3 regions of the Pseudomonas sp. B21-032 genome follow, and region 1 is predicted to be linked to each of the others. Evidence: predicted binding sites of a transcription regulator. Region 1 holds the regulator's gene; each other region holds the start of a gene.
The links. Region 1 encodes FliA, which starts transcription of late flagellar genes. Its sites were predicted from a motif close to CTAAAGTTTNNNNNNNNNNNGCCGNTAA; they were not measured.
Positions count from the first base shown of each region.

Region 2: the regulator FliA is predicted to act here: its motif matches at 1,590-1,617, upstream of LOY54_RS26720 (methyl-accepting chemotaxis protein).
Region 3: the regulator FliA is predicted to act here: its motif matches at 5,479-5,506, upstream of motA (flagellar motor stator protein MotA).

Region 1 is NZ_CP087180.1:1,710,559-1,720,994, reverse strand. Features, by position in the region: gene LOY54_RS07965 (DUF2802 domain-containing protein) at 1-200, opposite strand, end outside; gene LOY54_RS07960 (chemotaxis protein CheW) at 202-681, opposite strand; gene LOY54_RS07955 (CheW domain-containing protein) at 746-1,603, opposite strand; gene LOY54_RS07950 (ParA family protein) at 1,603-2,391, opposite strand; gene motD (flagellar motor protein MotD) at 2,437-3,324, opposite strand; gene LOY54_RS07940 (flagellar motor protein) at 3,328-4,068, opposite strand; gene LOY54_RS07935 (chemotaxis response regulator protein-glutamate methylesterase) at 4,068-5,186, opposite strand; gene LOY54_RS07930 (chemotaxis protein CheA) at 5,232-7,463, opposite strand; gene LOY54_RS07925 (protein phosphatase CheZ) at 7,476-8,264, opposite strand; gene LOY54_RS07920 (chemotaxis response regulator CheY) at 8,284-8,658, opposite strand; gene fliA (RNA polymerase sigma factor FliA) at 8,762-9,502, opposite strand; gene fleN (flagellar synthesis regulator FleN) at 9,499-10,332, opposite strand.
Region 2 is NZ_CP087180.1:5,768,709-5,779,144, forward strand. Features, by position in the region: gene LOY54_RS26720 (methyl-accepting chemotaxis protein) at 1-1,491, opposite strand, end outside; gene LOY54_RS26725 (LysR substrate-binding domain-containing protein) at 1,647-2,591, opposite strand; gene LOY54_RS26730 (NorM family multidrug efflux MATE transporter) at 2,747-4,138, shown strand; gene LOY54_RS26735 (bifunctional diguanylate cyclase/phosphodiesterase) at 4,167-5,837, opposite strand; gene rep (DNA helicase Rep) at 6,103-8,112, shown strand; gene LOY54_RS26745 (xanthine phosphoribosyltransferase) at 8,176-8,748, shown strand; gene LOY54_RS26750 (acetyl-CoA hydrolase/transferase C-terminal domain-containing protein) at 8,816-10,436, opposite strand, start outside.
Region 3 is NZ_CP087180.1:540,145-550,580, reverse strand. Features, by position in the region: gene queG (tRNA epoxyqueuosine(34) reductase QueG) at 1-303, shown strand, start outside; gene LOY54_RS02425 (trimeric intracellular cation channel family protein) at 350-961, opposite strand; gene orn (oligoribonuclease) at 1,062-1,604, opposite strand; gene rsgA (small ribosomal subunit biogenesis GTPase RsgA) at 1,696-2,727, shown strand; gene LOY54_RS02410 (TIR domain-containing protein) at 2,986-3,468, shown strand; gene motB (flagellar motor protein MotB) at 3,536-4,558, opposite strand; gene motA (flagellar motor stator protein MotA) at 4,562-5,413, opposite strand; gene LOY54_RS02395 (HDOD domain-containing protein) at 5,545-7,080, shown strand; gene LOY54_RS02390 (rhodanese-like domain-containing protein) at 7,127-7,951, shown strand; gene asd (archaetidylserine decarboxylase) at 7,948-8,811, shown strand; gene serB (phosphoserine phosphatase SerB) at 8,868-10,082, opposite strand; gene LOY54_RS02375 (histidine kinase) at 10,218-10,436, shown strand, end outside.

The sequences.
Region 1 (10,436 bases):
AGGGCTTCGCCCATACGCACGCTGCCGTTCTGGTAGTCGTCCAGGCTTTTGGCCAGGTCCTTGATGCGCTGGTCACGCACGGCATCGCCCTGGGCCTGTTGCGCGGCCAGCTCGCGCTGGCGCTTGCTGTAGTTCAGGAAGAACCACAGGCTGACCGCCCAGAGCAGCGCCAGAAATATGACTGCAACCTCGAGGATCAACTCAGATGTTCTCCAGCTCGGACCACTCTTCCTCGGTCATCATTTTGTCCAGCTCGACCAGAATCAGCAGTTCGTTGTTCTTGTTGCACACGCCCTGGATGAACTTGGCCGATTCTTCGTTGCCGACATTCGGCGCGGTCTCGATTTCCGACTGACGCAGGTAAACCACTTCGGCAACGCTGTCGACCAGAATGCCGACCACTTGCTTGTCGGCTTCGATGATGACGATACGGGTGTTGTCGGTGATCTCGCTGGACAGCAGGCCGAAGCGCTGGCGGGTGTCGATCACGGTGACCACGTTACCGCGCAGGTTGATGATGCCCAGCACGTAGCTCGGGGCACCCGGGACCGGGGCGATCTCGGTGTAGCGCAGGACTTCCTGCACCTGCATCACATTGATGCCGTAGGACTCGTTGTCCAGTTTGAAGGTCACCCACTGCAGGATCGGATCTTCGGAACCTTGTGCAGACGATTTTTTCATTCCCCTATCCCTCAAATTCCGCCATCGGCGGTGTGCTCAGTGTGGTCGCGGCAGATGCGGCCGATTATTTATGGGTGTTGTGCAGTTGCTTGACTGCGCCGCTGGCGATCAACTCGGCCAGCTCGGCGACGTCGAGCAACGCGCACATGTGTTCAATCACGGTGCCGGCCAGCCATGGCCGCTGGCCACGCTGGCTGCGCCACTTGATCTCGTTGGGGTCCAGGCGCAGCGAACGGCTGACCTGATGCACCGCCAGGCCCCATTCGTAGCCCTGGACCGAAATCACGTACTGCAGGCCCTGACGAAAGTCGTCCCGGTAGCGGTCGGGCATGACCCAGCGCGCGGTGTCCAATACCTTGAGGTTGCCGCTCTGGCTCGGCAGGATGCCAAGGAACCAGTCAGGCTGGCCGAACAGTGGTGTCAGTTCATGGCCGGCCAGCGAGTAGATCGAGCCCAGGCACACCAGCGGTACCGCCAGGGTCAGGCCGGCAACATCGAACAGCAGGCATTCGAACGGCTCGGCGGCCCAGGCCGGACGGCCATCGATGGTGGCCGGCGGTACCGGTTGATTGGGCGCCGGCGGCAGGTGCACGTCCACCAGCGGCTCGACCGGTGCAACCTGGGCAACCTCAGGCACTTCGACCACAGGCTCCAGCACAGGCTCGACAACCGCTGGCAAGGTCAGCGGCAATACCGGCCGAGATGGCTCGGCAAACGGCCGTGGTTCGGGTTTTACCGCGGCCTGGGCCGCCACCTGGGCATCACGGGCCTGCTCTTCGCGCACAGCCGCCTGGAATTCGTCGGGCTCAACCGAAACTGGCAGCACTTCGTCGAGTTCTTCGGTGGCCTCCTGCAGCAAGCCATCGAGGTAGCTCTGCAGGGCCATCTGCGGCCGGCTGGCAAGCTGTTGAGGACGATTCATCAGGCCACCTGCAAGGCAAGGTTCTGCGTCAGCAGGTGCTTGAGCAAGGCGCGGTAAGCCACCACGCCGCGGCTTTTGCCGTCGAACTGCGAGGGTGTCAGGCCAGCCCGGCTGGCATCACGCAGGCGCGTGTCGACCGGGATGTAGCCTTGCCAGATATGCTCGGGGTAAGCGTCGCGCAGCACCCGCAAGGTACCCATCGAGGCCTGGGTACGGCGGTCGAACAGGGTCGGCACGATGTGGTAAGGCAAGGCCTGCTTGCGCGAGCGGTTGACCATCGCCAGGGTGCTGACCATGCGCTCCAGGCCCTTGACCGCCAGGTACTCGGTTTGCACCGGGATCACCAACTGCTGGCTGGCCGCCAGGGCGTTGACCATCAGCACGCCGAGCAACGGCGGGCTGTCGATGATGGCGTAGTCGAAATCCTGCCAAAGCTGCGCCAGAGACTTGGCGATCACCAGGCCCAGGCCACTCTGGCCCGGCGACTGGCGCTCAAGCACGGCCAGGGCGGTGCTCGAGGGCAGCAGCGAGATTTTCTCGTCGCTGGTGGGCAACAGCAATTGCCCGGGCAAGCCCTCGGGCACCGTGCCCTTGTGCAGGAACAGGTCGTAGCAACTGTGCTCCAGCGCATCGGGGTTGTGCCCGAAGTAGCTGGTCATCGACCCGTGCGGGTCGAGGTCGACGACAACCACGCGCTTGCCCGCCTCGGCCAGCAGGCCGGCCAGGGCGATGGACGTGGTGGTCTTGCCGACTCCACCTTTTTGATTGGCTACTGCCCAGACTCTCATTGCGTTGCTTCCTCCCGGTACGGCAGCCTGCCCTGCCGGGATCGGTTATAGGGTCGGTGACGGGGAATTGACGCGATTGTCGCCCACCGTCGGTGCTACCGCTGGCGGTGCAGTTTGTGTGCCAGCCCGCTTCATCGCCGCGTCCGGGGTGGCATTGGCGCTGCCAGTGCCAGTCAGGCTGCGGCGTACTTCGAGGTTGCGCGAGATCACCAGCACCACCCGTCGGTTGCGCGCCCGGCCTTCAGCGCTGTCGTTGGCGGCGATCGGCTGGAACTCGCCATAGCCGACCGATGCCATGCGCGCCGGGTTCACCCCTTCCATCGCCAGCAGGCGGACGATACTCGCCGCCCGTGCCGATGACAGCTCCCAGTTGGTCGGGTACTGCGCGGTGCGAATCGGCAGGTCGTCGGTAAAGCCTTCGACGTGCACCGGGTTGGCGAACGGCTTGAGGATCTTCGCCACCTTCTCGATGATGTTGAACGCCACGTCGCTGGGCATGGCGTCGCCGCTGCCGAACAGCAGCGAGGAATTGAGTTCGATCTCGACCCACAGCTCGTTGCCGCGCACGGTCATCTGGTCGGACTTGATCAGGTCGCCGAAGGCGTCGCGCACGTCATCGGTGATGGTCTTGAGCGGGTCGCTGCTGGTTTGCGCCAGGCCCGCATCGACCTGCTCGCTGTCCTTGATCAACGGCTCGGCCGGCTTGACGCTGAGCGGGCGCTCGTCGCCAATGGGGATCGGCTTCATGCTCCGCTCGGGGTCGTTGAACACGCCGATCAGCGCCTGGGAAATGACCTTGTACTTGCCCTCGTTGATCGACGAGATCGAATACATGACCACGAAGAAGGCAAACAGCAAGGTGATGAAGTCGGCGTAGGACACCAGCCAGCGTTCGTGGTTTTCATGCTCTTCGGGTTGTCGACGGCGCGCCATGTGTTACTCCATGAAGCCCTGAAGCTTCAGCTCGATCGAGCGCGGGTTTTCGCCTTCGGCGATCGACAGCAAGCCTTCCAGAAGCATTTCCCGGTAGCGCGACTGACGCAGGGCCAGGGCCTTGAGCTTGTTGGCGATCGGCAGCAGGATCAGGTTGGCACTGGCAACACCGTAAATGGTGGCGACGAAGGCCACGGCAATGCCGTTGCCCAACTGCGACGGGTCAGCAAGATTGCCCATGACGTGAATCAGGCCCATCACCGCACCGATGATACCGATGGTCGGCGCATAGCCGCCCATGCTCTCGAACACCTTGGCGGCCTGCACGTCGCGGCTTTCCTGGGTGTAGAAATCCACCTCGAGAATGCTGCGAATGGCTTCCGGCTCGGCGCCGTCGACCAGCAGCTGCAAACCTTTGCGTGCGTACGGGTCCGGCTCGGCATCGGCGACGCCTTCCAGGCCCAGCAGGCCTTCCTTGCGTGCGGTCAGCGACCAGTTGACGACCCGGTCGATACCGCCAGCCAGGTCGACCCGTGGCGGGAACAGGATCCAGCGCACGATCTGCAGCGCGCGCTTGAAGGCGCTCATCGGCGATTGCAGCAAGGCCGCCGCCAGGGTGCCGCCGAGCACGATCAAGGCCGCCGGGCCATTGAGCAGTGCCGACAGGTGGCCGCCTTCGAGGTAGTTGCCGCCCACAATGGCGACAAAGGCCAGGATGATCCCGATAAGGCTCAAGACATCCATCAGACGCAGGCCTCGACCAGGTGCTTGCCGATCTCGTCCAGGCCATACACGGCGTCTGCCAGGTTGGCTTTGACGATGGCCATGGGCATGCCGTAGATCACGCAGCTGGCTTCATCCTGGGCCCACACGGTGCTGCCGCCCTGCTTGAGCAGGCGTGCACCTTCACGGCCGTCGGCGCCCATGCCGGTGAGCACCACCGACAGCACCTTGTCGCCATAGGACTTGGCCGCCGAACCAAAGGTGATGTCCACGCACGGTTTGTAATTCAGGCGCTCGTCGCCCGGCAGGATCTTCACCGTGCCGCGGCCGTCGACCATCATCTGCTTGCCGCCAGGGGCCAGCAGGGCCAGGCCCGGGCGTAGCATGTCGCCGTCCTCGGCTTCCTTGACGCTGATCTTGCACAGCTTGTCGAGGCGCTCGGCAAACGCCTTGGTAAAGGCCGCCGGCATGTGCTGGATCAGCACGATCGGCGCCGGGAAGTTGGCCGGCAACTGGGTCAGAACCCGCTGCAGGGCAACCGGGCCGCCGGTGGAAGTACCGATGGCAACCAGCTTGTAGGGTTTGCGCTTGGGTGCCGGCGAAGCACTCGATGCTGGCGCAGCCGCTGCGCGCACAGGTGCTGCGGCGCGTGGTGCAGGCGTGCTGCCCAGGCTGCTGACGGCAGGTTGCGCGGCTGGCTGCGGCGCGGGCGCCGGGCTTGCGTAGGCACTGAAACGACGGTTGCTGCGGGAAATGGTATGAACCTTTTCACACAGCAGTTGCTTGACCTTCTCCGGGTTGCGCGAGATGTCTTCGAAGTTCTTCGGCAGGTAGTCGACCGCACCGGCATCCAGCGCATCGAGGGTGACGCGGGCGCCTTCGTGGGTCAGCGAGGAGAACATCAGCACCGGGGTCGGGCAACGCTGCATGATGTGACGCACGGCGGTGATGCCATCCATCATGGGCATTTCGTAGTCCATGGTGATGACATCGGGCTTGAGCGACAGCGCCTGGTCGATCGCTTCCTTGCCATTGGTCGCGGTACCGACGACCTGGATAGTCGGGTCCGCTGAAAGAATTTCCGAGACGCGGCGGCGGAAGAAACCGGAATCATCCACCACCAGGACCTTGACTGCCATAAACACTCCATTAGGGGGCGCGGCATGTGAGCCGCGCCACCAGAATCAAATACGCCGGGCGGCGTAACGCTTGAGCATGCTCGGTACGTCGAGGATCAGCGCAATGCGCCCGTCACCGGTAATGGTGGCGCCCGACATGCCCGGGGTGCCCTGGAGCATCTTGCCCAGCGGCTTGATGACCACTTCTTCCTGGCCCACCAGTTGATCGACGACGAAGCCGATCCGCTGGGTACCCACAGAAAGGATCACCACATGGCCCTCGCGCTGCTCTTCATGAGCGGCCGAGCTGACCAGCCAGCGCTTGAGGTAGAACAGCGGCAAGGCCTTGTCACGCACGATCACCACTTCCTGGCCGTCGACCACGTTGGTGCGCGACAGGTCGAGGTGGAAGATCTCGTTGACGTTGACCAGCGGGAAGGCGAACGCCTGGTTGCCGAGCATGACCATCAGCGTCGGCATGATCGCCAGGGTCAGCGGCACCTTGATGACGATCTTCGAGCCCAGGCCCTTGGTCGAGTAGATGTTGATCGAGCCGTTGAGCTGGGAAATCTTGGTTTTCACCACGTCCATGCCCACGCCACGCCCGGACACGTCGGAAATCTCGGTCTTGGTCGAGAAACCCGGGGCGAAGATCAGGTTGTAGCACTCGGTCTCGCTCAGGCGATCGGCGGCGTCCTTGTCCATCACTCCGCGCTTGACCGCAATGGCACGCAGCACGTCGGCGTCCATGCCCTTGCCGTCATCGGAGATCGACAGCAGGATGTGGTCGCCTTCCTGTTCGGCCGAGAGCACTACCTTGCCGCCGCGGGACTTGCCCGAGGCTTCGCGCTCTTCCGGGGTTTCGACGCCATGGTCGACGGCGTTGCGCACCAAGTGCACCAGCGGGTCGGCCAGGGCCTCGACGAGGTTCTTGTCGAGGTCGGTCTCTTCGCCGACCAGCTCCAGGTTGATTTCTTTCTTCAACTGCCGGGCCAGGTCGCGAACCAGGCGCGGGAAGCGTCCGAAGACCTTCTTGATCGGCTGCATGCGGGTTTTCATCACCGCGGTCTGCAGGTCGGCGGTCACCACGTCGAGGTTCGACACGGCCTTGGACATGGCCTCGTCGCCACTGTTCAGGCCCAGGCGCACCAGGCGGTTACGCACCAGCACCAGCTCGCCGACCATGTTCATGATCTCGTCGAGCCGCGCGGTGTCGACCCGTACGGTGGTTTCGGTTTCGCTGGCAGGGTGCTTTTCGGCAGCCGGAGCGGCCTGGCGTGCAGGTGCAGGCGCCGCAGCCGCTGCTTTGGCCGCAGGGGCTGGCGCAGCAGCTGGCTTGGCGGCAGGTGCTGGCGCAGGCTTGGCCGCCGCTTTCGCAGGTGCTGCGCTGGCAACTGGTGCAGCCGTGGTTACTGCGTCCGGCGCAAACTTGCCCTTGCCGTGCAGTTCGTCGAGCAGCGCTTCGAACTCGTGCTCGGAGATGTGATCGCCAGCCGCGGCAGGCGCGCAGGCTTCCACAGGCGCGGCAGCAGCGCCCGGCAGTGCATCGACGGCAAAAGTACCCTTGCCGTGCAACTGGTCGAGCAGCGCTTCGAATTCATCGTCGGTGATGTCGCCACTGACATCGCCAGCGGCAGCTGCAGCAGCCGGCGCTTCAGCCGCGCCGCCGAGGTTGTCGGCGGCGAACTGGCCCTTGCCGTGCAACTGGTCAAGCAGCGACTCGAACTCGGCGTCGGTGATTTCGTCACCGGCAGGCTCGGCGTCCTGGGCTTGTGCCTCGGCCTTGACTGCATTGAGCGAGTCGAGCAGTTGTTCGAATTCGGTGTCGGTGATGTCCGCCTCGGCCTCGGCCGCCGGCGCTTCAACCACCTCGGGCTCAGCGGCAGGGGCTGGTGCTTCGTCTTCCCCGGCAGGCTCGGCCAGGCGCGACAGCGCCGCCAGCAGCTCTGGGGTCGCCGGGGTGATGTCGCTGCGCTCGCGAACCTGGCCGAACATGCTGTTGACCGTGTCCAGGGCTTCCAGGACCACGTCCATCAGTTCGGAGTCGACGCGTCGGGCACCCTTGCGCAGGATGTCGAACACGTTTTCGGCGATATGGCAGCACTCCACCAGCTCGTTGAGCTGGAGGAAGCCGGCGCCCCCTTTTACAGTGTGAAAACCGCGAAAGATCGCATTGAGCAGGTCGGCATCATCCGGTCGGCTTTCCAGCTCGACCAATTGCTCGGACAGTTGCTCAAGAATTTCGCCGGCTTCTACCAGGAAATCCTGAAGGATTTCTTCATCGGCGCCGAAGCTCATTAAACGTGCTCCCTAAAAACCCAGACTGGACAGCAGATCGTCGACATCGTCCTGACCGGACACAACGTCTTCACGCTTATCGGCATGAATCTGCGGACCTTCACCCCGAGTCGGATGTTTTTCTTGATCTTTTTCAGCGCGCAGCTGCTGGTGGTCATGTTCGATACCGGCAAAACGGTCAACTTGACTTGCCATCAGCACGAGCTTGAGCAGATTGCTTTCTACTTCGGTGACCAGCGCCGTGACGCGTTTGATCACCTGGCCGGTCAGGTCTTGGTAGTCCTGAGCCAGAAGAATGTCATTGAGGTGGCTGGCGACCTTGCGGTTGCCCTCCTCGCTGCGCGTCAGGAAACTGTCGACACGCTTGGCCAGCTCACGGAACTCCGGTGCCGCCACTTCGCGGCGCATGAAGCGCTGCCAGTCGACGCTCAGCGCCTTGGCCTCGTCGCTCAGTTCGTTGAGTACCGGCGTGCTGGCTTCGACCAGGTCCATGGTGCGGTTGGCCGCGCCCTCGGTCAGCTTGACCACGTAGGACAGGCGTTCGGTCGCATCGGTGATCTGCGACACTTCCTCGGCTTGCGGCATGTGCGGGTCGATCTGGAAACTGACGATCGCGCTGTGCAGCTCGCGGGTGAGTTTGCCGACTTCCTGATACAGGCCAAGGTCACGGGTCTGGTTCAGCTGATGGATCAGTTGCACCGCGTCGCCGAACTTGCCTCGTTCAAGGCTGTCGACCAGTTCCCGGGCGTGTTTCTTGAGTGTCGACTCAAACTCGCCCAAGGATGATTGTGTTTGCTCCATAGCGCCCCCGTGGCGTACCTCAGCTATTGACGCGCTCGAAGATCTTTTCGATCTTTTCTTTCAGCACCTGGGCGGTGAACGGCTTGACCACGTAGCCGTTGACCCCGGCCTGGGCGGCTTCGATGATCTGCTCGCGCTTGGCTTCGGCAGTCACCATCAGCACCGGCAGGTGCTTGAGGCGCTCATCGGCACGCACTTTGCGCAGCAGGTCGATACCGGACATGCCAGGCATGTTCCAGTCGGTCACCAGAAAGTCGAAATGACCGCTTTCGAGCATCGGCAGTGCGGTGTTGCCGTCGTCGGCTTCCTGGGTGTTGGTAAAGCCCAGATCACGCAACAGGTTCTTGATGATCCGCCGCATCGTCGAAAAGTCGTCCACGATGAGGATTTTCATGTCTTTGTTCAATTAGACCTCCAAGCAGTCTTTAACGCGTTCAGCGCGGAACGCGCATTCAATCAATTCGGCACTACATTTCACGACTGCATCGAACCTGCGTTCAACGCGCCCGCCATTCCCCCAGGCGACCACGCAAACGTGCCGCGCACTGGCTGTGCAACTGGCTGACACGCGACTCGCTCACCCCCAGGACCTCACCGATCTCCTTGAGGTTGAGCTCTTCGTCGTAGTACAGCGCCAGGACCAGACGCTCGCGTTCCGGCAGGTTGGCGATGGCATCGGCCAGGGCTGCCTGAAAACGCTCGTCTTCCAGATCGCGCGAAGGCTCGAGCTGGGCACTGGCACCGTCCTCGTGCAGGCCTTCATGTTCGCCGTCCTGCAACAGGTCGTCGAAACTGAACAGGCGGCTGCCCAGGGTGTCATTCAAAATCCCGTAATAATCATCGAGACTCAATTGAAGTTCGGCAGCAACCTCGTGATCTTTAGCGTCACGGCCGGTTTTTGCTTCAATTGCACGAATCGCGTCACTGACCATGCGGGTATTGCGGTGTACCGAACGCGGCGCCCAGTCGCCCTTGCGCACTTCATCGAGCATGGCGCCACGGATGCGGATGCCGGCGTAGGTCTCGAAACTGGCCCCCTTGCTGGCGTCATACTTGTTGGCGACTTCGAGCAGGCCGATCATCCCGGCCTGGATCAGGTCCTCCACCTGCACACTGGCCGGCAGACGTGCCAACAAGTGGTAGGCGATGCGCTTGACCAGCGGCGCGTAACGCTCGATCAGTTCGTACTGGGCGTCACGCGAAGCCTTGCTGTACATCCGATAACCACTGGCGTTCATAGCACCGGACCCGCACTCGTCGGTTGCACCAGGCGCTCGACGAAGAACTCCAGGTGCCCCCGTGGGTTGGCAGGCAGCGGCCAGCTATCGACCTTCTGGGCAATGGCCTTGAATGCCAGCGCGCACTTGGAACGCGGGAAGGCTTCATAGACCGCTCGCTGCTTCTGCACCGCCTTGCGCACACATTCGTCGTAAGGCACCGCACCGACGTATTGTAGGGCGACATCGAGGAAGCGATCAGTGACCTTGGTCAACTTGGCGAACAGGTTGCGCCCTTCCTGAGGGCTCTGGGCCATGTTGGCGAGGACGCGGAAGCGGTTCATGCCGTAATCGCGGTTGAGCAGCTTGATCAGCGCGTAGGCGTCAGTGATCGAAGTGGGCTCGTCGCACACCACCAGCAGCACTTCCTGGGCGGCGCGGACAAAACTGACTACCGAGTCACCGATACCTGCAGCGGTGTCGATCACCAGCACGTCGAGGTTGTCGCCGATCTCGCTGAAGGCCTGGATCAGGCCGGCGTGCTGGGCCGGAGCCAGGTGCACCATGCTCTGCGTGCCCGAGGCCGCCGGCACGATGCGCACACCGCCGGGGCCTTGCAGCAGCACGTCGCGCAGTTCGCAACGGCCTTCAATGACATCGGCCAGGGTGCGCTTGGGCGTCAGGCCCAGCAGCACATCAACGTTGGCCAGGCCCAGGTCGGCGTCCAGCAGCATGACCCGACGGCCAAGCTCAGCCAGCGCCAATGACAGGTTCACTGACACGTTAGTCTTGCCAACGCCACCTTTGCCGCCGGTCACGGCGATCACCTGTACGGGATGCATGCTACCCATGTTTGTTCTTTACCTTGTCTTACTTAGACCGAGGCCACATGACTGGGCTGCGCTTTCAACACCTGAAAAATGCCTGGCAGACCATTGATGTAGGTACTTTGCAA
Region 2 (10,436 bases), 1.9 Mb from region 1:
AATCGAGGTGATCACGCCGACGATGCCGCCAATTTCTTCGGAGCGCAGGCCCAGGGTGTCGATCACCGTGGCGGTGCCGGCCAGGGCGCTGGCGATCTGCTCCAGGGACGATGACGCCTGGTTCATCGAGGCACGGCCAATGTGGGTTTGCTGGACGTTGTCCTGGGCCATGCGTTCGGTGCTGCCCATGTTCTCGGCGATGTTCATCGAGGTGGCGCTGAACTGCTCGACAGCGCCGGCCATGCTGGTGATTTCGCCAGACTGCTGCTCCATGCCCTCACAGGCCCCGGAGGACATGCCCGACAAGGCCTGGGCGCGGCTGCTGACTTGCTCCGCTGCTGCGCGAATGTGCTCGACCATGCTCGCCAGGGCTTCGCCCATCTGGTTGAAACTGTGCGCCAACTGGCCGATTTCGTCATCGCTCGATACCCGCAAGCGCGCCTGCAGGTCACCGGCGCCAAGTGCCTGCGCCTGCTGCAAGAGGTCAGCCAAGGGGCGCAGACGGCGGCGCAACAGCCACAGGGTGGCGGCGACCGCCAGCAACATCGCCAGCAAACTGCCGATGGCCAGGCGCGTGCCGACGCTCCAGGTCACTGCGCGGATTTCCGCCTTCGGCATGCTTGCCACCACCGTCCACGGCCCGCCGGCAAACGCCACGGTCACGCTGAACAGCTCTTCGACGCCGTCATGCCAGAAACGCCCTTCGCCCGCAGTGAAGCCGGCAAGCGCCTGCGCCGCCTGACTGTCCGCACGCACACCTGCTGGCGGCACCAACCAGTGCTGCTTGTCGTCGAGCAAGGCCAGTGAACCGGTCTGGCCGATACGAAAACGCCCGAGGTTGGCGAACTGGGCCTTCTGCGCGTCGGTGTAGTCGAACCCGACAAACAGCACCGCGATCACCCGCCCGCTGCCGTCACGCACCGGGGTGTACTGGGTCATGTAGTCGCGCTCGAACAGGTTGGCCCGGCCAACGTAGGCCTGACCGGCTAGCAAGCGCGCGTAGGCCGGATGCTGGCGATCCAGCAGGGTGCCAATGGCGCGGCTGCCGTCCTGCTTGGTCAGCGAGGTGCTGATGCGAATGAAGTCGTCGCCGCTGCGCACGAACAAGGTGGCAACGCCTGCGGTCATCTGGCGAAAATCATCCACCTGGCGAAAGTCGTTGTTGAGCAGTTGCTCGCCCAGATACAGCGCAGGCGTGGCAACCCCGGCAACCGTCACCGACTCCCCTGGATGCAGCTGCAAACCGGCAGCAAAGCGCTTCTCGAACAGCCCGCTGAGGCGCTGGGTGCTTTCGCGCAGGGTACTGTGGAAAGTGTCGAGCTGATCGGCGAGCAGGCGCGCTTCACTGGCCAGGTGTTCCTGGCGGGTATTCAGGTTGGCGTTGTCCAGCGAACGCAGGGCAAACAGGGTGCTACCGGTAATCACCACAGCCAGCACGATGGCAAGGGCGATACCGAGTTGCGAGGCAATCCGGGCACGGGGTTGAGACATGGAAGCTCCTGGCAAGAGGGGCCGGGATCGTCCTGATCACGCTGACCGTCCGCATCGATACGGGAATCGAACCATCTAGGCGTGGCTCTGATGCCTCTGCTTCGGCGGCCTGACGCAATACTTGAGCGTGCAACAGGGTTATCCTGCGCAAACGGTCAACTCGCTCCGATTGCCGCTGATGTCCCCAGAATTTGAACCTTGGGCAAGTCCATCGAATCCGCCTCGCCCTGCAGGAAGTCGCTCAGACGCCGCAGACGCTCGCCACCGGGGCGGGTTCGCGGCCAGACCAGGTAGTAATCCAGGCCGCTGGCAACCGCTGTCGGCCACGGCAGGCTCAGGCGGCCCTGGGCGACGTCTTCGGCAACCATCAGCAGGTCGCCCATGGACACGCCATAACCGCGAGCGGCGGCGATCATGCCCAGCTCCAGGGTATCGAATACCTGGCCGCCCTTGAGCGACACCTTGTCGGTGAGGTCCATGCGCGCCAGCCAGCTGCGCCAGTCGCGCTTGTCGGGGGTTGGATGCAGCAGCTCGACGCCGGCCAGGCGCCGCTCGTCCCACGGCCCTTCCTTGAGCAGCTCGGGCGCGCCTACCGGGATGAGCAGCTCGGAAAACAGCCGCTTGACCTCCCAGTCCGGCGGAAAGTGACCGTCGCTGAGCAATACCGCGCAGTCGAAAGGCTCATGGTTGAAATCGACATGATCGACATCCATCCAGGCGCTGGTCAGTTGCACTTCGTTGCCCGGCTGCAGGTGGCGAAAGCGACTGAGGCGCGCCAGCAGCCAGCGCATGGTCAGGGTCGAAGGGGCTTTCATGCGCAGGATGTCGTCTTCACTGCGCAGGGTGTTGCAGGCCCGCTCCAGCGCGGCAAAGCCTTCGCGCACCCCTGGCAACAGCAAACGCGCCGCTTCGCTGAGTTGCAGGCTGCGGCCATTGCGCACGAACAAACGGCAGGCAAAGTGCTCTTCAAGGGTGCGGATGTGCCGGCTGACGGCACTCTGGGTTATCGATAACTCATCTGCGGCGCGGGTGAACGAGCTATGCCGGGCCGCCGCTTCGAAGGCCCGCAGTGCATACAGAGGCGGTAAACGGCGAGACATGGCGGCGGGCTCCGGGTTATCCACAGGCAATCGACTGGATCATACTCCCATGAGTTTTAATCATGCCAACCATCGCTATTATCCTTTTGTGGATAACCGCACCAAGCCTCAGACTTTCACGCTTTGAATCTATCGCGTAAGAAAAGGACGACTCCATGCAGGCTGCGCCTACCCAAGAACTCAAGGCTTTGCTGCGCCTGGCCGGGCCGCTGATTGCCTCGCAGTTGGCGCACATGCTGATGGTGCTCACCGACACTCTGATGATGGCCCGCATCAGCCCGCAGGCCCTGGCCGGTGGCGGCCTGGGCGCGGCGAGCTATTCGTTCGTGTCGATCTTTTGCCTGGGCGTGATCGCCGCCGTCGGCACCCTGGTGGCGATTCGCAAGGGTGCTGGCGACATCGCCGGCGCCACCCGCCTGACCCAGGCCGGGTTGTGGCTGGCCTGGGTCATGGCCCTGGTGGCGGCTTTGGCGCTGTGGAACCTGGAGCCGGTACTGCTATTGCTCGGCCAGAGCCCGAACAACGTCGAGGCGGCCGCGCAGTTCCTGCTGCTGCTGCCCTTCGCCCTGCCCGGCTACCTGAGTTTCATGGCCCTGCGCGGCTTTACCAGCGCCATTGGCCGCTCGACGCCGGTGATGGTCATCAGCCTGATCGGCACGGTAGCCAACTTCCTGCTCAACTATGCGCTGATCGAAGGCATGTTCGGCCTGCCGAAGCTGGGCCTGGTGGGTATCGGCCTGGTGACCGCAATCGTTGCCAACTGCATGGCCGTGGCCATGGCGCTGTATATCCGCTGGCACCCGGCCTATGCACCCTACCCGATTCGCCAGGGCCTGAGCCGCCCGTCGTGGCCAGCCCTGCGTGAGCTGTGGCGCCTGGGCCTGCCGATTGGCGGCACCTACACCGTCGAGGTCGGCCTGTTCGCCTTCGCCGCGCTGTGCATGGGCGTGCTCGGCAGCACCGAGCTTGCCGCGCACCAGATCGCCCTGCAGATCGTCTCTACCGCATTCATGATTCCGGCCGGCCTGTCGTACGCCGTGACCATGCGTGTAGGGCTCTATTACGGCGCCGACAACCTGTTGGGGGCACGGCATGCCGGCCGCGTGGGTATCGGTTTTGGCGCGGCGATGATGCTGATGTTCGCCATCCTCTTCTGGCTGCTGCCAGACCCGCTGGTGGGGCTGTTCCTCGACCACGGTGACCCGGCCTTTGCCGACATCATCCAGCTGGCGGTAAGCCTGTTGATGGTCGCCGCCTGGTTCGAGCTGTTCGACGGCGTGCAGACCATTGCCATGGGCTCGATCCGAGGCCTCAAGGATGCCAAGACCACCTTCCTGGTCGGGCTGTTCTGTTACTGGGTGATCGGTGCGCCGGCGGCCTGGCTGCTGGCCTTCAACCTCGGCCTGGGCGCGGTAGGCGTGTGGTGGGGGCTGGCGCTGGGCCTGGCGTGTGCGGCGGTGAGCCTGACCCTGGCATTCGAATGGCGGATGAAGCGCTTGCTGGGCAGTGCCGCTGGGGTGAACAAGGTGACTGCTTCAGTGGTTTGAAGGGCCCCATCGCGGGTCAAGCCCGCTCCTACATGACCCGCGATGCTGCTTGCTGCGCCGGCCCGCGCAGCAAATACGCCATCAACGCATCAATCGGCAACGGCCGGCTGATCAGAAACCCCTGCACCTGATCGCAATCGAAACTGCGCAGCAGGTCCATTTGCTCCGGGGTTTCCACGCCCTCGGCCACCACCTCGAGGTTGAGGTTGTGCGCCAGGTTGATCATCGCGTGCACCAGCTTGCGGTTTTCTTCACGCTGCTCCATGCCGCCGACAAAGCTGCGATCGACCTTGAGCAAGGTGATCGGCAGGCTGTTGAGGTGCACGAACGACGAAAAGCCGGTGCCGAAATCGTCCAGCGAGAAGCGCACGCCCAGGCGCCCAAGGGCGTCCATGGTCTGTTTGACCAGGTCATTGCGGCGCATCACGGCGGTTTCGGTCAGCTCGAACTCCAGCCAGCGGGCATCGACGCCGTGTTCGATGATCAGCCGGCTCAGGGTCGCCAACAGCTGGCTGTCCTGAAACTGGCGAAACGACAGGTTCACCGCCATGTGCAACGGCGCCAGGCCCTGCTCACGCAGCGCCTGCATGTCGCGCAGGGCCCGGGAGATGACCCAGTAGCCCAAAGGCACGATCAGCCCACTCTGCTCGGCCAGCGGTACGAACTCGCTGGGCGGCAGCAGCCCGCGTTCGGCATGGCGCCAGCGCACCAGGGCTTCGAGGCCGACAATGCGCCCGTCGGACAGGTTCAGTCGCGGCTGGTAATGCAGCTCCAGCTCGTCGCGGCGCAGCGCCCGGCGCAGCTCGCTTTCCAGGTCGGCAAGGCTGCGGGCGTTGCGGTTGATGCGTTCGTTGAAGACGTGAAAGGTACAGCCCTGGGTGCTCTTGGCCTGCTGCATGGCGATGTGCGCATGCCACATCAGCGGGTCGGCGCCACCCTGGGCGCGGGCGTGGGCAACCCCCAGGCTGCAGCCGAGCAACAGGCTTTCGCCGTCGATCCAGTAAGGTTCGGCCAGGGCTTCGGTGATGCGTTCGGCCATCCATTCGGCGCGCTGCGGCTCGCGGCGGGTATCGATCAACAGGGCGAATTCGTCGCTGCCCAGACGTGCAACCTGGTCGCCGGCTTCAAGCTGGCTCTTCAGCCGGCCCACCACCTGCAGGATCAACCGGTCGCCGGCCTGGTGGCCGAGGGCGTCGTTGGCATGGCGAAAGTTGTCCAGGTCCAGGTGCCCGAGGGCGACGCCGCGCCCTTCGTTGTCGGCCAGGCGCGCAGCCAGCAGGGTCTGGAAACCCTGGCGGTTGGCGATGCCAGTCAGCGGGTCCTGTTCGGCCAGGCGTTGCAGGGTCGCTTCGAGGACGCCGCGCTCGCGAACATGGCGCAGGCTGCGGCGCAGGATATTGCTGGTCAGTTGGTCACGAATCAGCCAGTCGCTGACACCCGGCGGCGGCACCTGCGGTTCATGCTCGAGCAGCAATACCATCGGCAGTACGCAGCGCCCGGGTGCCGGCTGCAGTTGCGGGGTCGCCAGCACCAGCGCATTGCGGTCATTGGCAAACAGGCTGTCGACCGCCTCCCAGTTCGGGGCGGTCAGCAATACCGCCTGGCCCGCCATCGGCAGCAGACACTCGCGCAACACAATGGCCCATTCCGGCTCATCGGCCAGCAGGAGCAAACGCAAGGGTTCGACGGGCGTAGACAAGCTGGCTCCTTAGGACGTAGACACAGTCAAATGACGATGGGCAGCGAGAATGCGTATCCTAAACCATTAATGAAAATGATTTTCACTTAAAGTCATGCCATTCCATTGCCGACATCCCGCAGGTTTCGCCACGCATCCTGCGGGAAAGTATCAAATGCGGCAAATTTAGATCGCGTGGTACGTCACACTGTCAGACGGTCGCGGCAGAAACTTTCTACCCCTGCTAAAATGCCCGGCTATTTTTCTAGCGTCCCCGGTTTTCGTCATGTCCCGACTCAACCCCCGGCAACAAGAAGCCGTGAACTACGTCGGCGGCCCTCTTTTGGTGCTCGCCGGTGCAGGCTCCGGCAAAACCAGCGTGATCACCCGCAAGATCGCGCACTTGATCCAGAACTGTGGCATCCGTGCCCAGTACATCGTGGCCATGACCTTCACCAACAAGGCCGCGCGGGAGATGAAAGAGCGGGTCGGCACCCTGCTGCGCAAGGGCGAAGGCCGCGGCCTGACCGTGTCGACTTTCCACAACCTGGGCCTGAACATCATCCGCAAGGAGCATGAACGGCTGGGCTTCAAACCGGGCTTCTCGATTTTCGACGAGACCGATGTCAAAGCCCTGATGACCGACATCATGCAGAAGGAATACTCGGGCGACGACGGTGTCGACGAGATCAAGAATATGATCGGTGCCTGGAAGAATGACCTGATCCTGCCGCCCGAAGCCCTGGAAAACGCCCGCAACCCCAAGGAGCAGACCGCCGCGGTAGTCTATGCGCACTACCAGCGCACCCTGCGGGCGTTCAACGCGGTGGACTTCGACGACCTGATCCTGCTGCCGGTCAAGCTGTTCCAGGACAACCCCGATGTCCTCGAAAAGTGGCAGAACAAGGTCCGTTACCTGCTGGTCGACGAATACCAGGACACCAACGCCAGCCAGTACCTGCTGGTGAAGATGCTGATCGGCACGCGCAACCAGTTCACCGTGGTTGGCGACGACGACCAGTCGATCTACGCCTGGCGCGGCGCGCGGCCCGAGAACCTGATGCTGCTCAAGGACGACTACCCGTCGCTGAAAGTGGTGATGCTCGAGCAGAACTACCGCTCCACCAGCCGCATTTTGCGCTGCGCCAACGTGCTCATCTCGAACAACCCGCATGCCTTCGAAAAGCAGCTGTGGAGCGAGATGGGCCACGGCGACGAGATCCGCGTGATCCGCTGCAAGAACGAGGAAGCCGAGGCCGAACGGGTAGCCATGGAAATCCTCAGCCTGCACCTGCGCACCGACCGGCCCTACAGCGACTTCGCCATTCTTTACCGGGGCAACTACCAGGCCAAGCTGATCGAGCTGAAGCTGCAGCACCACCAGGTGCCGTATCGCCTGTCGGGCGGCAACAGCTTCTTCGGACGCCAGGAAGTCAAAGACCTGATGGCCTACTTCCGCCTGCTGGTAAATCCGGACGATGACAACGCCTACCTGCGGGTGATCAACGTACCGCGCCGGGAAATCGGCTCGACCACCCTGGAAAAGCTCGGCAACTACGCCACCGAGCGCAAGGTTTCGATGTATGCCGCCAGCGAGGAGCTGGGCCTTGGCGAGCACCTGGACAGCCGTTATACCGACCGCCTGCAGCGCTTCAAGCGCTGGATGGACAAGGTCCGCGAACAGGTTGCCCTGGAAGACCCGATCGCAGCCCTGCGCAGCATGATCATGGACATCGACTACGAAAACTGGATTCGCACCAACAGCTCCAGCGACAAGGCTGCGGATTTTCGCATGAGCAACGTCTGGTTCCTGATCGAGGCGCTGAAGAACACCCTCGAGAAAGACGAAGACGGCGGCATGACCATCGAAGAGGCCATCGGCAAGCTGGTTTTGCGCGACATGCTCGAGCGCCAGCAGGAAGAGGAAGACGGCGCCGAAGGCGTGCAGATGATGACCCTGCACGCCTCCAAGGGCCTGGAGTTCCCCTACGTGTTCATCATGGGCATGGAGGAGGAAATCCTCCCGCACCGTTCCAGCATCGAAGCCGACACTATCGAAGAAGAACGGCGCCTGGCCTACGTCGGGATTACCCGAGCACGTCAGACCCTGGCCTTCACCTTTGCTGCCAAGCGCAAGCAGTACGGCGAAATCATCGATTGCTCGCCGAGCCGCTTCCTGGACGAGTTGCCCGACGACGACCTGGCCTGGGAGGGCCTGGACGACGCGCCAACCGAAGTGAAGGCCGCTCGCGGCAACAACGCACTGGCCGATATCCGTGCCATGCTCAAACGTTAGATAATCAACCTTTGCTGCGGCGTATTGCCGTGGCCACTCTTGCTACATCGAGGAAATACCACAGTGGAAGCACTGCACCAGAAGATTCGCGAAGAAGGCATCGTGCTTTCCGATCAGGTTCTCAAAGTCGATGCGTTTCTCAACCATCAGATCGACCCTGCGCTGATGCAACTGATTGGCGACGAGTTCGCCCGCCGGTTTGCCGATTCGGGCATCACCAAGATCGTCACCATCGAAGCCTCGGGCATTGCCCCGGCGGTGATGACCGGCCTGAAACTGGGCGTCCCGGTGATTTTCGCGCGCAAGCACCAGTCGCTGACCCTGACCGAAAACCTGCTGGTGGCTTCGGTGTATTCCTTCACCAAGCAGACTGAGAACACCGTGGCGATCTCCCCGCGCCACCTCAACAGCAGCGACCGCGTGCTGGTGATCGACGACTTCCTGGCCAACGGCAAAGCCTCCCAGGCGCTGATCTCGATCATCAAGCAAGCCGGTGCCACCGTTGCCGGCCTGGGTATCGTCATCGAGAAATCGTTCCAGGGCGGCCGCGCCGAGCTGGACAGCCAGGGCTACCGCGTTGAATCGCTGGCCCGGGTCAAGTCGCTGAAAGATGGCGTGGTTACTTTCATCGAGTAATCAACGCCGACTTTTTCGCGGGGCAAGCCCGCTCCTACCAGCCTGTAGGAGCGGGCTTGCCCCGCGATCAGTTATAAGCTGTCGCCTGCAACCCCGCCAGCAACAGCCGCTGATACAGATCTTCCTTCAGCCCCTGCGGCTGCGCCAGGTTCATCCGCGCCAACTGCGCAGGAAACGCCTCGGGCGCCGGTGCATCCAGCGCCGCCTTGCCCAGTTCCAGCACCTCACTCAACTTGAACTTGCTCTTGAGCCAGTTCAGCGCCCGCAGCAAATCGCGCTCCTCGGCGGTGAAATCACTGCCCAGCGGATACTCGGGGAACAACCGTGCGTGGCGGTCACGCAGCGCCTGCAAACGCTGGGGGGTGTTGTCGCTGAAGCGCTGATCCAGGCAAAAATCCTTCGGCAACTTGCCGGCCTTCTGCGCCCGCTCGATCAGTTCGGGCTGAAAGCGCGAGTCCGTGATCGCCAGCAAACGGGCAATCACCTCGGCATCGGTCTGCCCGCGCAGGTCGGCGATTCCGTATTCGGTGACGACGATATCGCGCAGGTGCCGGGGAATGGTGCAATGGCCGTATTCCCAGACCAGGTTGGAACTGACCTCCCCGCCTGACTCACGCCAGCTGCGCAGCAGCAGGATCGAACGCGCGCCTTCCAGGGCATGGCCCTGGGCAACGAAGTTGTACTGCCCGCCGACCCCGCTGAGCACCCGGCCGTCTTCCAGCTGGTCGGCGACCCCGGCGCCCATCAAGGTCATGGTGAACACTGTATTGATAAAGCGCGCATCCCGGCGCTGCAGGCGCTTGAGCGACTCCTGGCCATACAGCTCGTTGATGTAGCTGATGGCGCTCATGGCAAAGCGTTTGCGCTGACTTGGCGGCATTTCCCGCAGGCGCTGGTAAAACGCCTGAGGGCCAAGAAAGAAGCCGCCATGCACCAGCACACCCTGGTCATCCAGCTCGCCGTTGTTGGCCGCCTGCTGGCGCGACTCGTCCGGGTACACCGGGCGGCGGATGATTCCGGCTTCGACCAGTGCCAGCAGGCCGTTGACGAACATTTCGCTGCAGCCGTACAGGCCGCGGGCAAAGGGCTGGAGGCCGCCTTCGCGTTCGATCAGGCTATGCCAGGGCGTCAGGTTGATATCTGCCAGCAATGCCTGGTACGCCTCGCTGTCAGCCTGTCGCGCCAGCAACCCTGCGGTCAGCGCATCGCCCATGGCACCAATGCCGATCTGCAGGGTGCCGCCATCGCGTACCAGGGTGCTGGCATGCAGGCCGATGAAATGGTCCTGGGTGGTCACCGGCATGTTCGGCGTGGAGAACAACCGGGTGTTTTCCGGGCGGTCGATCAGCAGGTCGAAGTCATTGCGGGGCAGCTCGGACGCGCCCGGCATGTACGGCAGTTCGGCATGCACCTGGCCGAGCATGAGGATGGTTTCGCCGGCTGCCCGGCGGCGGGCAATCATTGGCAGCAGGTCGAGGGTGATGTCCGGGTTGCAGCTCAGGCTCAACTGGCCGGGATGTGCCGGATCTTCGGCTACCAGCTGCGCCACCAGGTTCAAGCCCTTGGCGTTGATATCGCGGGCGGCATGGCTGTAGTTGCTGCTGACGTAGTCCTGCTGGGCCATGGTGCTGTGCAACAGGCTGCCGGGTTGCATGAAGAACTGCTCGACACGGATGTTGGCCGGCAAC
Region 3 (10,436 bases), 1.2 Mb from region 1:
GAAAGCGACTTCAAGCCCCGGCACAACCTCGACAGCGCCGGGCTTGCCGAGCTGTTCATGTGGGATGAACAGACCTTCCTCGACAGCACTGAAGGCTCGCCGCTGCGCCGTGCCGGCTATGAGCGCTGGTTGCGCAACCTGGCGGTGGGGCTTGGCAATGCGCCGTCGACCATCCAGGTACTGGAGGCGCTCAAGGCGCGGCAGGATTTTCCGTCGGAGCTGGTGCGTGAGCATGTGCAGTGGGCGCTGGCGCAGCACGCCATGAAAGCAGCGGCAAGCGCCAAGCCACAAGCGTCAAGCTGATCGCCTCGACTTGCAGCTTGTGGCTTGCCACTTGCCGCTTAAGCCTTCAATGCTCGTCGTTGTAATGAAACTTGGGCATTTCCCAGTGGAAGCGAATCGCCAGCAGGCGTAGCAGGAAGCCGCCGAACAGGGTCAGCAGAATCGCCTGCTCGCCTGGCACATTGAAGTACACGCAGCCCAGGTAAAACCAGGCCGCGGCGAACGACACACTGGCATACAGCTCCCGACGGAAGATCAGCGGAATATCGTTACAGAAGATATCCCGGAGGATCCCGCCGAACACCCCGGTGATTACCCCGCTGATCGACGCCACCAGCATGCCCTGGCCCATTTCCAGCGCGGTCATGCAGCCGATCAGGGTGAAGGCTACCAGCCCCAGGGCATCAAGCACCAGGAACAGCGAGCGCAAGTGGCGCATCAAAGGCGCGATAAAGATCGTCATCAACGCCGCAAAGCTGGTCAGCACCAGGTATTCCGGGTGCTTGACCCAGGTCAGCGGGTAATGCCCCAGCAGCACGTCGCGCACCGAACCACCGCCCAGGGCGGTGATGCAGGCGATCAGCACCACGCCGAACCAGTCCATGCCGCGGCGCCCGGCAGACAGCGCGCCTGTCATGGCTTCGGCAGTGATAGCAATGAGGTAGAGCATCAACAACATGGCGCAGATCCGTGCAAAGGGGCGCGCAGTCTAACCAGTTGCCACAGGCACCAAAAGGGGGCGCCGCGCGGATTGTCTGTACAAGCCGGCGGCGTTGCGATCAGAACTTGATGAAGTGCTGGCGATAGTGGCGCAGTTCGTTGATCGACTCGCGGATATCGTCCAGCGCCAGGTGGGTGCCGCCCTTCTTGAAGCTGTCGCGCACTTCAGGGGCCCAGCGTGCTGCCAGCTCCTTGAGGGTCGAGACGTCGAGGTTGCGGTAGTGGAAGTAGTTTTCCAGGCTGCGCATGTGGCGATAGAGGAAGCGGCGGTCCTGGCAGATACTGTTGCCGCAGATCGGCGACTTGCCCTTTGGCACCCACTGTTCCAGGAAGGCGATGGTCTGCGCCTCGGCTTCGGCCATGCTGACGCGGCTGTCCTTTACCCGCTGGGTCAGCCCGGAGGCGCCGTGAGTGCGGGTGTTCCACTCGTCCATGCGCGCCAGCACCTCGTCACTGTGGTGAATGGCGATCACCGGGCCTTCGGCCAGGGTATTGAGGTCGCTGTCGGTGACGATGGTGGCCATTTCGATAATGACGTCTTGATCCGGATCCAGACCGGTCATTTCCAGGTCGATCCAGATCAGGTTCTGTGGGTTCTGCATGATTCTGCTCCTCGGTAGGTGCGCAGTTTAGCCTAGTGGAGCGTGCTAAACTCCCCGCGGTTAAATATTGCCTCCCGAACACGGAACCTTCATGGCCAAACGCCAGCTCAATCGACGCCAGAACTGGCGCATCGAAAAAATCCAGGGTGAACGCGCTGCCCGCGCCGCCAAACGCGAACAACAGACCCTGAAGGAGCTCGAAGGCGGTGACCTCGGCCCGGAGCAAATGGGCCTGGTCATCGCTCACTTTGGCGTGCAGGTCGAAGTCGAAGCCCAGGACGGCGACGTTGCCGGCCAGGTGTTCCGTTGCCACCTGCGGGCCAACCTGCCGGCGCTGGTCACCGGCGACAAGGTAGTCTGGCGCGCCGGCAACCAGGGCATTGGCGTGATTGTCGCGCAGATGCCGCGCCATACCGAGCTGTGCCGCCCGGACAGCCGTGGCCAGCTCAAACCGGTAGCGGCCAACGTCGACCTGATCGTGATCGTCTTCGCCCCGGCGCCAGAACCCCATGCCAACCTGATCGACCGCTACCTGGTCGCGGCCGAGCATGCCGGCATCCGCCCCTTGCTGCTGCTGAACAAGGCCGACCTGATCGACGAGCAGAACGCTCCGGCGCTCAATGCATTGCTGGCAGTGTACCGCCAGCTTGGCTACCCGTTGCTGGAAGTGTCGGCGCACCACGGCAACGGCATGGAGCAACTGCAGGCCCAGCTTGACGGCCATATCAGCGTGTTCGTCGGTCAGTCCGGGGTTGGCAAGTCGTCGCTGGTCAACAGCCTGCTGCCCGAGGTTCAGACCCGCGTCGGCGATCTGTCGGAATGGTCCGGCCAGGGTACTCACACCACCACCACCGCCCGTCTTTACCACTTCCCCGGTGGTGGCGAACTGATCGACTCCCCGGGCATCCGCGAATTTGGCCTGGGCCACGTCAGCCGCGCCGATGTCGAAGCCGGCTTTATCGAGTTCACCGACCTGCTCGGCACCTGCCGCTTTCGCGACTGCAAGCACGACCGCGAGCCGGGTTGTGCACTGCTCAAGGCCCTCGAAGACGGCCGCGTGCAGCAGCAACGGATGAACAGCTACCGCTCGATCATCGCCAGCCTGCCGCAAGACACTTACTGAAACATCTGAGGCCCGGAAACGGGCCTCAAACGGTTCAAAGTAGGACGCATCTGTAGGATTTATTACCCAGCAAAGCAGGAAGCATCTGCTTTGCTGGTCGTACCTTGCTGTGCGAAAGACTTTCGCTGATTGTCACCTTTCAAGATTCGCCGCCATGAAGCGAATCGCCCCCATGCCCTGCGTATGAAAGGAATCAACCATGACAATTCAGCCTTTACGCATCAATGCCACTCCCTCCAGCGTGGGAGGGCACTTCTGATGCCAGTCTTTATCAGCTATCGCCACAGCGAACGCCTGGACGCCTTCATCATCAATGAGCGGCTCAAGCTTGAAGGCATCAATACCCAGCTGGACCTGTTCGACAGCGAGGCCCAGCAGACCACCGACGACATCAGCGGAATCATCCGCCGCAACATCAGCCAGTGCACCCACCTGATTGCCGTGCTCGCACCGGAAACCGCCGAGGCCTGGTGGGTGCCCTTCCAGCTTGGCGCCGCCACTCTGGTCAATCGCCGGGTAGCCTTTTACCAGTGCGGCGAGGCCACGCTGCCGGGGTATCTGGAGAAGTGGCCAACCATGACCAACCGCGAACACATCGACCTCTACGTGCGCGCCTACCATGACGAGCAAACCTTCAAGCGCTCGATCGACAGCGAAGCCTGCGAGGCCAATGCCACCAACCGCTCCAACGCCGACTTCTTCCATGCCGACCTCAAGGCCAAGATCCGCCGCGGCTTTTAGCCTGTAGCGCCAAGCAAAACGCCCGTGGGCATCGCTGCGCACGGGCGTTTTTTTTCAGCTAGCAGGCTTACTGCTTGTTTTCGTCCATCTTCAATACACCGTCTTCGAAGATGTTCAGCTTCTGGCGCAACTCCCGTGGCTGCATCGGCTCGGGCTCGGCCGCCGGGGCTGGCTCCGGGGTCGCCCCTGGAGCCGGCGCTGCGGCGCCTGGCTGGCCGGCTTCGGGGGCGGCAGGCTGGGTCTGTTCGCCTTCGATGGTGCGCTGGGCCTTCTTGGTCAGGACGATGATGTCGATCCGACGGTTGACCGGGTTGAGCGGGTTTTGCCGGTCGAACAGCGACGACGAGGCATAGCCAACCACCCGCGCCACCTGGGTATCCGGGTAGCCACCGGCGACCAGCGCGCGGCGTGCGGCATTGGCGCGGTTGGCCGACAGTTCCCAGTTGCCGAAGTCGCCGGTGCCGGCGTATGGCTTGGCATCGGTATGGCCACTGATGCTGATCTTGTTCGGCACCGCCTTGATGGTGTCGGCCATGGCCAGCAGGATGTCCTCGAAGTACGGCTGCAGGCGCGCGCTGCCAAGGTCGAACATTGGCCGGTTCTCGGCATCCATGATCTGGATGCGCAGCCCGTCCTGGGTGATCTCAAAGAGGATCTGGTCCTTGAACTTCTGCAGTTGCGGGTTCTCTTCAACCTTGTTCTGCAGCTCCTGCAGGAGCAACTCGAGGCGCTCGCGCTCAACCTGCTCGGCCATGTTCTCGACCGTATTCTGGTCGATCGGGATGCTGGACTCAGGCGTTGGCTCGGACTTTTCTTCCGGGTTGATGGTTTTTTCCGGGGCGAGCTGGGGCGAACCGCCCAGGTCGATGATGTACGGCGTGCCGCTTTCGGAAAAGCCGATCGGGTCCTTGAAGTAGCCGGCAATGGCGATCTTCTGTTCCGGTGTGGCCGTCGACAACAGCCACAGCACCAGGAAGAACGCCATCATCGCCGTAGCGAAGTCGGCGAAGGCAATCTTCCAGGCGCCACCGTGGTGGCCGTCGCCAAAGCGCTTGATGCGCTTGACGATAATGGGCTGATTGTTCTCCATGGCTTAGCGACCGCGAACTGCTTGTTCCAGCTCGGCGAAGCTCGGGCGGTGGGCCGGGAACAGCACCTTGCGCCCGAATTCCACGGCCAGCGATGGCGGCATGCCCGAGGCCGAAGCCACCAGCGAGGCCTTGATCGCCTCGTAGACGTTCAGCTCTTCCTTGGCGTCATGGCGCAGCGAGGTGGCCAGCGGGCCGAAGAAGCCGTAGGCGGCGAGAATACCGAAGAAGGTACCGACCAGCGCCGCACCGACGTGCAGGCCGATCGACTTCTGGTCGCCATCGCCCAGCGAGGCCATGGTCACCACGATACCCAGTACCGCGGCAACGATACCGAAGCCGGGCATGCCGTCGGCGATGCCGGTCACGGCATGGGACGGGTGCTCGAGCTCTTCCTTCATGCTCAGCAGTTCCATGTCGAACAGGCCCTCAAGCTCGTGCGGGGCCATGTTGCCGGTGGACATGATGCGCAGGTAGTCACAGATGAACGCAGTCATGCGTTCATCACCCAGTACCGCCGGGTACTTGGCGAAAATCGGGCTGGCAGCGGCGTCTTCGATATCGGCTTCGATCGCCATCATGCCTTCGCGACGGGATTTGTTGAGAATCTCGTAGACCAGGCCCAGCACCTCGATATAGAAGGTGTGGGTAAAGCGCGTGCCGAACATCTTCAGCGACTTCTTGATTACATGCATGGTCATGTAACCAGGGTTGGCCTGGAGGAACGCACCGAAAGCAGCACCACCGATGATCAGCACTTCGAAAGGCTGGATCAGGGCCGCAATCTTGCCGTGGGAAAGTACATATCCGCCGAGCACACTCGCGAATACGACGATGATGCCGATAATTTTAGCCATAGATAGAAAGCACTTACTGTCGTGGTCAGGGTCGTGAGCGGAAGTTAAAAAAACTCTTCTTCTACTTATCGGCAGAACTGCGCCAGACTATAGTCAGTCAAGGCGAAAAGCCAGTTCGGCCTACCTCCAGCATGCCTATTGAAACCATCGTGCCAAGTCAAACACCAAAAACACTCGATGCCTGGGTCAAGCTCCTCGATAGCGTGCGCCTGCCGGTTCCGCTGGCCAGCTACGAACGGGTCAAAGCCGCCATTGGCGACAGCCGCCGCTCGTTGCGCGACATCGCCGAACTGATGCAGGACAGCCCGGCGCTGGTGCTCAGCGTCATGCGCGAGGCCAACCACCACAGCAATACCGGCCTGGGCGAACCGGCCGAGAGCCTGGAGATCGCCCTCAACCGCCTGGGGCTGGCGCGTACCGCAGAACTGCTGGAGCGCCTGCCGGCGCTGCCCGAAGCCGAAATTGCCCCGACCCTGCGTCAGCTGCAGCTGGTCAGCCAGCACGCCAGCCAGCAGGCCAACGGCCTGTTCGCCAGCCGCCTGGCGCGGCTGTGGCAGGAAATCCATTGGGGCAGCCTGCTGTTTCTGTCACCGCTGTGGCCCCTGGCGCTGACTCACCCCAAGCTCCTCGATGAGTGGGAGCTGCGTGTGGTGCACAAAGGCGAATCGGCACTGCGGGTGGAACAGGAGCTGTTCGGCGTGCGGGTCATGAGCCTGTGCAAGGCCCTGGCCGAACACTGGCGCCTGCCAGACTGGGTAACGCGCGGTTACCATTTACTTCAGGAGGAGCGCCGGCTACTGGCCCAGGCGATCCTCATCGCCCGTGACCAGGACAGCCTGCACCAGCAGCAGCGCCTGGACGATCAACCAAGCCTGCGCCGCTGGTTCAACCAGCCGGCCAATACCGTGCTGCTGGCCAACGGCCTGGCCCTGGCCTCGCAGGTTGGCTGGACCAATGCCCATGTGCAGCGCTGGCAACTGCTCACCAGCCTTTACCTGCAAACGCCGCTGGATGATGTCCAGCAACTGGTGCACCAACAAGCGGCAATCAGCGCCCGTCATCACGCCTGCCCTGGCCTGTTCCACCCGGCCGAGGCGCTGCTCTGGCCCTGGCACCAGCAACGCCTGCATCAAGGCCAGATCGCCCCGCCGACACCATCGGCCCAGGCCCTGGGTACCTGGCGCAAGCTATGCGGCGAGCTGTTGGCCGAGCCCAGCCCGTTCAGCAATGCCATCCACCTGACAACGTTGGCCCGCGACGCGCTGGTCGCCTGCGGCATGCAGCGGGTGATGCTGCTGATGACCGACAAGACCCTGAGCCAGCTGCGCGTCCACCAGATTGCCGGCCTGCCGGCGGAAGCCGCCAGCCTGGTGCTGCCGATTGAACAAAGCAAACTGCTGCAACGGTTGCTGAGCAAAGCGGCGCAACTGCGCCTGACCCCGGAAAACCACGCGCAGTTCTCAGCCCTGCTGCCGCCCAGCCTGCGCGCCCTGTTTCGCAGCGAACACGTGCTGCTGCGCTCGCTGTCGAGCAATGGGCGGGTGGTGATGCTGCTGGTCGCCGACCAGGGCGGCAAGCCGTTGGCGGACGTCAGCGTGCAAGCCTTCGGCAAAACCGCGCAATGCATCGAGCGGGCCCTGACCGCCTTCAGCAACCGCAGCGCCTGAGCCATGCGCTACAATCGCCCCCTCTGTTCCGCCCTGGAGACTCTGGATGACTGACTTTTCTGGCCTGCCCCTGGTTATCGAGCCGGCAGACCTGCTAACCCGCCTGGATGCGCCAGAGTTGATCCTGGTCGACCTGACCAGCCCCAACCGCTATGCCAGCGGGCATATTCCGGGGGCGCGCTTCGTCGACTTTAAGCGCACCCAACTAGGCCAGCCTCCTGCGCCGGGCCTGTTGCCGGCCAAGGCCGACCTGGAAAAACTCTTCGCCGAGCTCGGCCATAACGCCAATGCGGTCTATGTGGTCTATGACGACGAGGGCGGCGGCTGGGCCGGGCGTTTCATCTGGTTGCTGGATGTAATCGGTCACTCCCGTTACCACTACCTCAACGGCGGTGTCCACGCGTGGCCAGCGAGCAACCTCAGCACTGAAGTACCCGACGCTGCCAGCGGCACGGTCAACCTGACCCTGCACGAAGAGCCTACGGCCACCCGCGAATACCTGCAAAGCCGCCTCGGCGCCGCCGACCTGGCGATCTGGGACGCGCGCAGCCCGGCCGAATACCGCGGCGAGAAAGTTCTCGCAGCCAAGGGCGGGCACATTCCCGGCGCAGTCAATTTCGAATGGACCGCCGGCATGGACCTGAACGATCACCAGCGCATCCGCAAGGATATGCCCGAGATCCTCGAGCAGTTGGGCATCAGCAAAGACAAGGAAGTGGTCACCCACTGCCAGACCCACCACCGATCCGGCTTTACCTACCTGGTGGCCAAGCATCTGGGCTACCCTCGGGTCAAAGCCTACGCCGGATCCTGGGGCGAATGGGGCAACCACCCCGACACCCCTGTCGAAGTTTTTAAGGAAACCCAATGAAATCCCGCTTGTTTATCATCAGCCAGTACCTGCTGCCCCACCACCTGCTCTCGCGCCTGGCCGGCTGCGTTGCCGAATGCCGCGTGCGCTGGTTCAAGAACGCCTTCACCAGCTGGTTCGCCAAGCGCTACCAGGTGGACATGTCCCAGGCCCTGGTCGAAGACGTTACCGCCTACGAGCACTTCAACGCCTTCTTCACCCGCGCCCTCAAGCCCGGTGCACGTCCGCTGGATGAAACCCCGGGGGCAATCCTCTGCCCGGCCGACGGTGCCGTCAGCCAGCTCGGCCCGATCGAGCACGGCCGCATCTTCCAGGCCAAGGGCCACAGCTTCAGCGCCCTCGAGCTGCTGGGTGGCGATCCGGCCAATGCCGCGCCGTTCATGGGTGGCCAGTTCGCGACCATCTACCTGTCGCCCAAGGACTACCACCGCGTGCACATGCCGCTGGCCGGTACCTTGCGCGAGATGATCTACGTACCGGGCCGGTTGTTCTCGGTCAACCAGACCACTGCCGAAAACGTTCCGGAGCTGTTCGCCCGCAACGAGCGCGTTGTCTGCCTGTTCGACACCGAGCGCGGGCCGATGGCCGTGGTACTGGTGGGCGCGATGATCGTCGCCTCGATCGAAACCGTCTGGGCCGGCCTGGTAACACCACCCAAGCGTGAACTGAAGACCGTGCGCTACGACGAAGCCAGCCGCGCGCCGATCCACCTGGAAAAAGGCGCGGAGCTGGGCCGTTTCAAACTCGGTTCGACGGCCGTGGTGCTGTTCGGGCCAGAGCAGGTGAAATGGGCCGAAGAGCTCGGCGCCGGCTCTGCGGTGAGCATGGGCGAGCGCCTGGCACTGCCGGCACAGGCCTGAAACTGAAAAAGCCCGCAGCGATGCGGGCTTTTTTGTACCTGTGGGAGCCAGGTCCGTCAGGCGCGAGCGTCGCGATCGCGAAAACCCAGCAGGTAAAGCACACCATCGAGACCCAGGGTCGAGATCGCCTGTTTGGCCGACTGCTTGACCAGCGGCTTGGCCCGGAACGCCACGCCCAGGCCGGCGATCGCCAGCATCGGCAAGTCGTTGGCGCCATCGCCGACGGCAATGGTCTGCTCCATCTGCAGGCCTTCTTTGCGCGCCAGCTCACCCAGCAGGTCAGCCTTGCGCTGGGCGTCGACGATCGGCTCGACCGCCACGCCGGTCACCTTGCCATCGACCACTTCCAGCTCGTTGGCGAACACGTAGTCGATGCCCAGCTTGGCTTGCAGCTGCTTGGCAAAGTAGGTGAAGCCACCGGAGAGGATGGCAGTCTTGTAGCCCAGGCGCTTGAGTTCGGCGAACAGCGTCTCGGCGCCTTCGGTCAGGCGCAGCGACGCACCGATCTGGTCCAGCACGCCAACGTCCAGGCCCTTGAGCAGCGCCAGGCGCTCCTTGAAGCTGGCACGGAAATCCAGCTCGCCACGCATGGCCCGCTCGGTGATTTCCGATACCTGCTCACCGACCCCGGCAGCCTTGGCCAGCTCGTCGATCACTTCGGCTTCGATCAGTGTCGAGTCCATGTCGAACACCGCCAGGCGGCGGTTGCGACGGAACAGCGAATCCTGCTGGAAGGCGATGTCGACGTTCAGCTCCTGGGCGACGCTGAGGAACTCGGCGCGCAGGGCTTGCGGATCAGCCGGCTCGCCTCGTACCGAGAACTCGATGCAGCCCTTGCTCTGCTCGGCCGGGGTGTCCAGCGCGACACGGCCCGAGAGGCGATCGATATGGTCGATGTTCAGCCCGTACTTGGCGGTAATCGAGCTGACCCGCTGCAGTTGCTCGGCAGTCACCCGCCGGGTCAGCAGGGTGACGATGTGCCGGGCTTTGCCCTGGCCTTCGACCCAATTCTGGTAGTCGGCCTCGGAAACCGGGGTAAACCGCACCTGCTGGTCGAGTTCGTTACCCGCAAACTGGATGTTCTTGAGCACCGACGAGGCCTTCTCGGTATCCGGAATTTCGACCAGGATGCCAAAGGACAGGGTGTCGTGAATCACCGCCTGACCGATGTCGAGGATGTTCACTCCACCCTGGGCCAGAACACCGGTGATGGCGGCGGTAAGACCCGGGCGGTCTTCACCGGTGATGTTAATCAGAACGATTTCGCGCAAGACGGGCTCCGACTCGTTGAAAAAAAGCGCATTCTACCGATTTTCGCTGACCATCGGGCGCAGTCGATACTTTGCCCGCCCCTGAGCGCTCGCTATACTGCGCAGCAACTTCTCCGACATAAAGAGCCGCGCTCTGTGAACCGGCCCACGCCCGTTAAGACCGACAACTTCTTCCTGCTGATCTTCCACGCCCTGCGCCAACGCCGAATACCGCTGGCGCTGCGTATCGCCTGCCATAACGTGTTCCTGGTGGCACTGGCGCTGGTGATCTACGCCTGCGTGATGGGCCTGCAGTTCAAGGAAGCCATGCATGAGCAGGCCGATGCCCTGGGGCAGAGCCTGACCACCCAGACC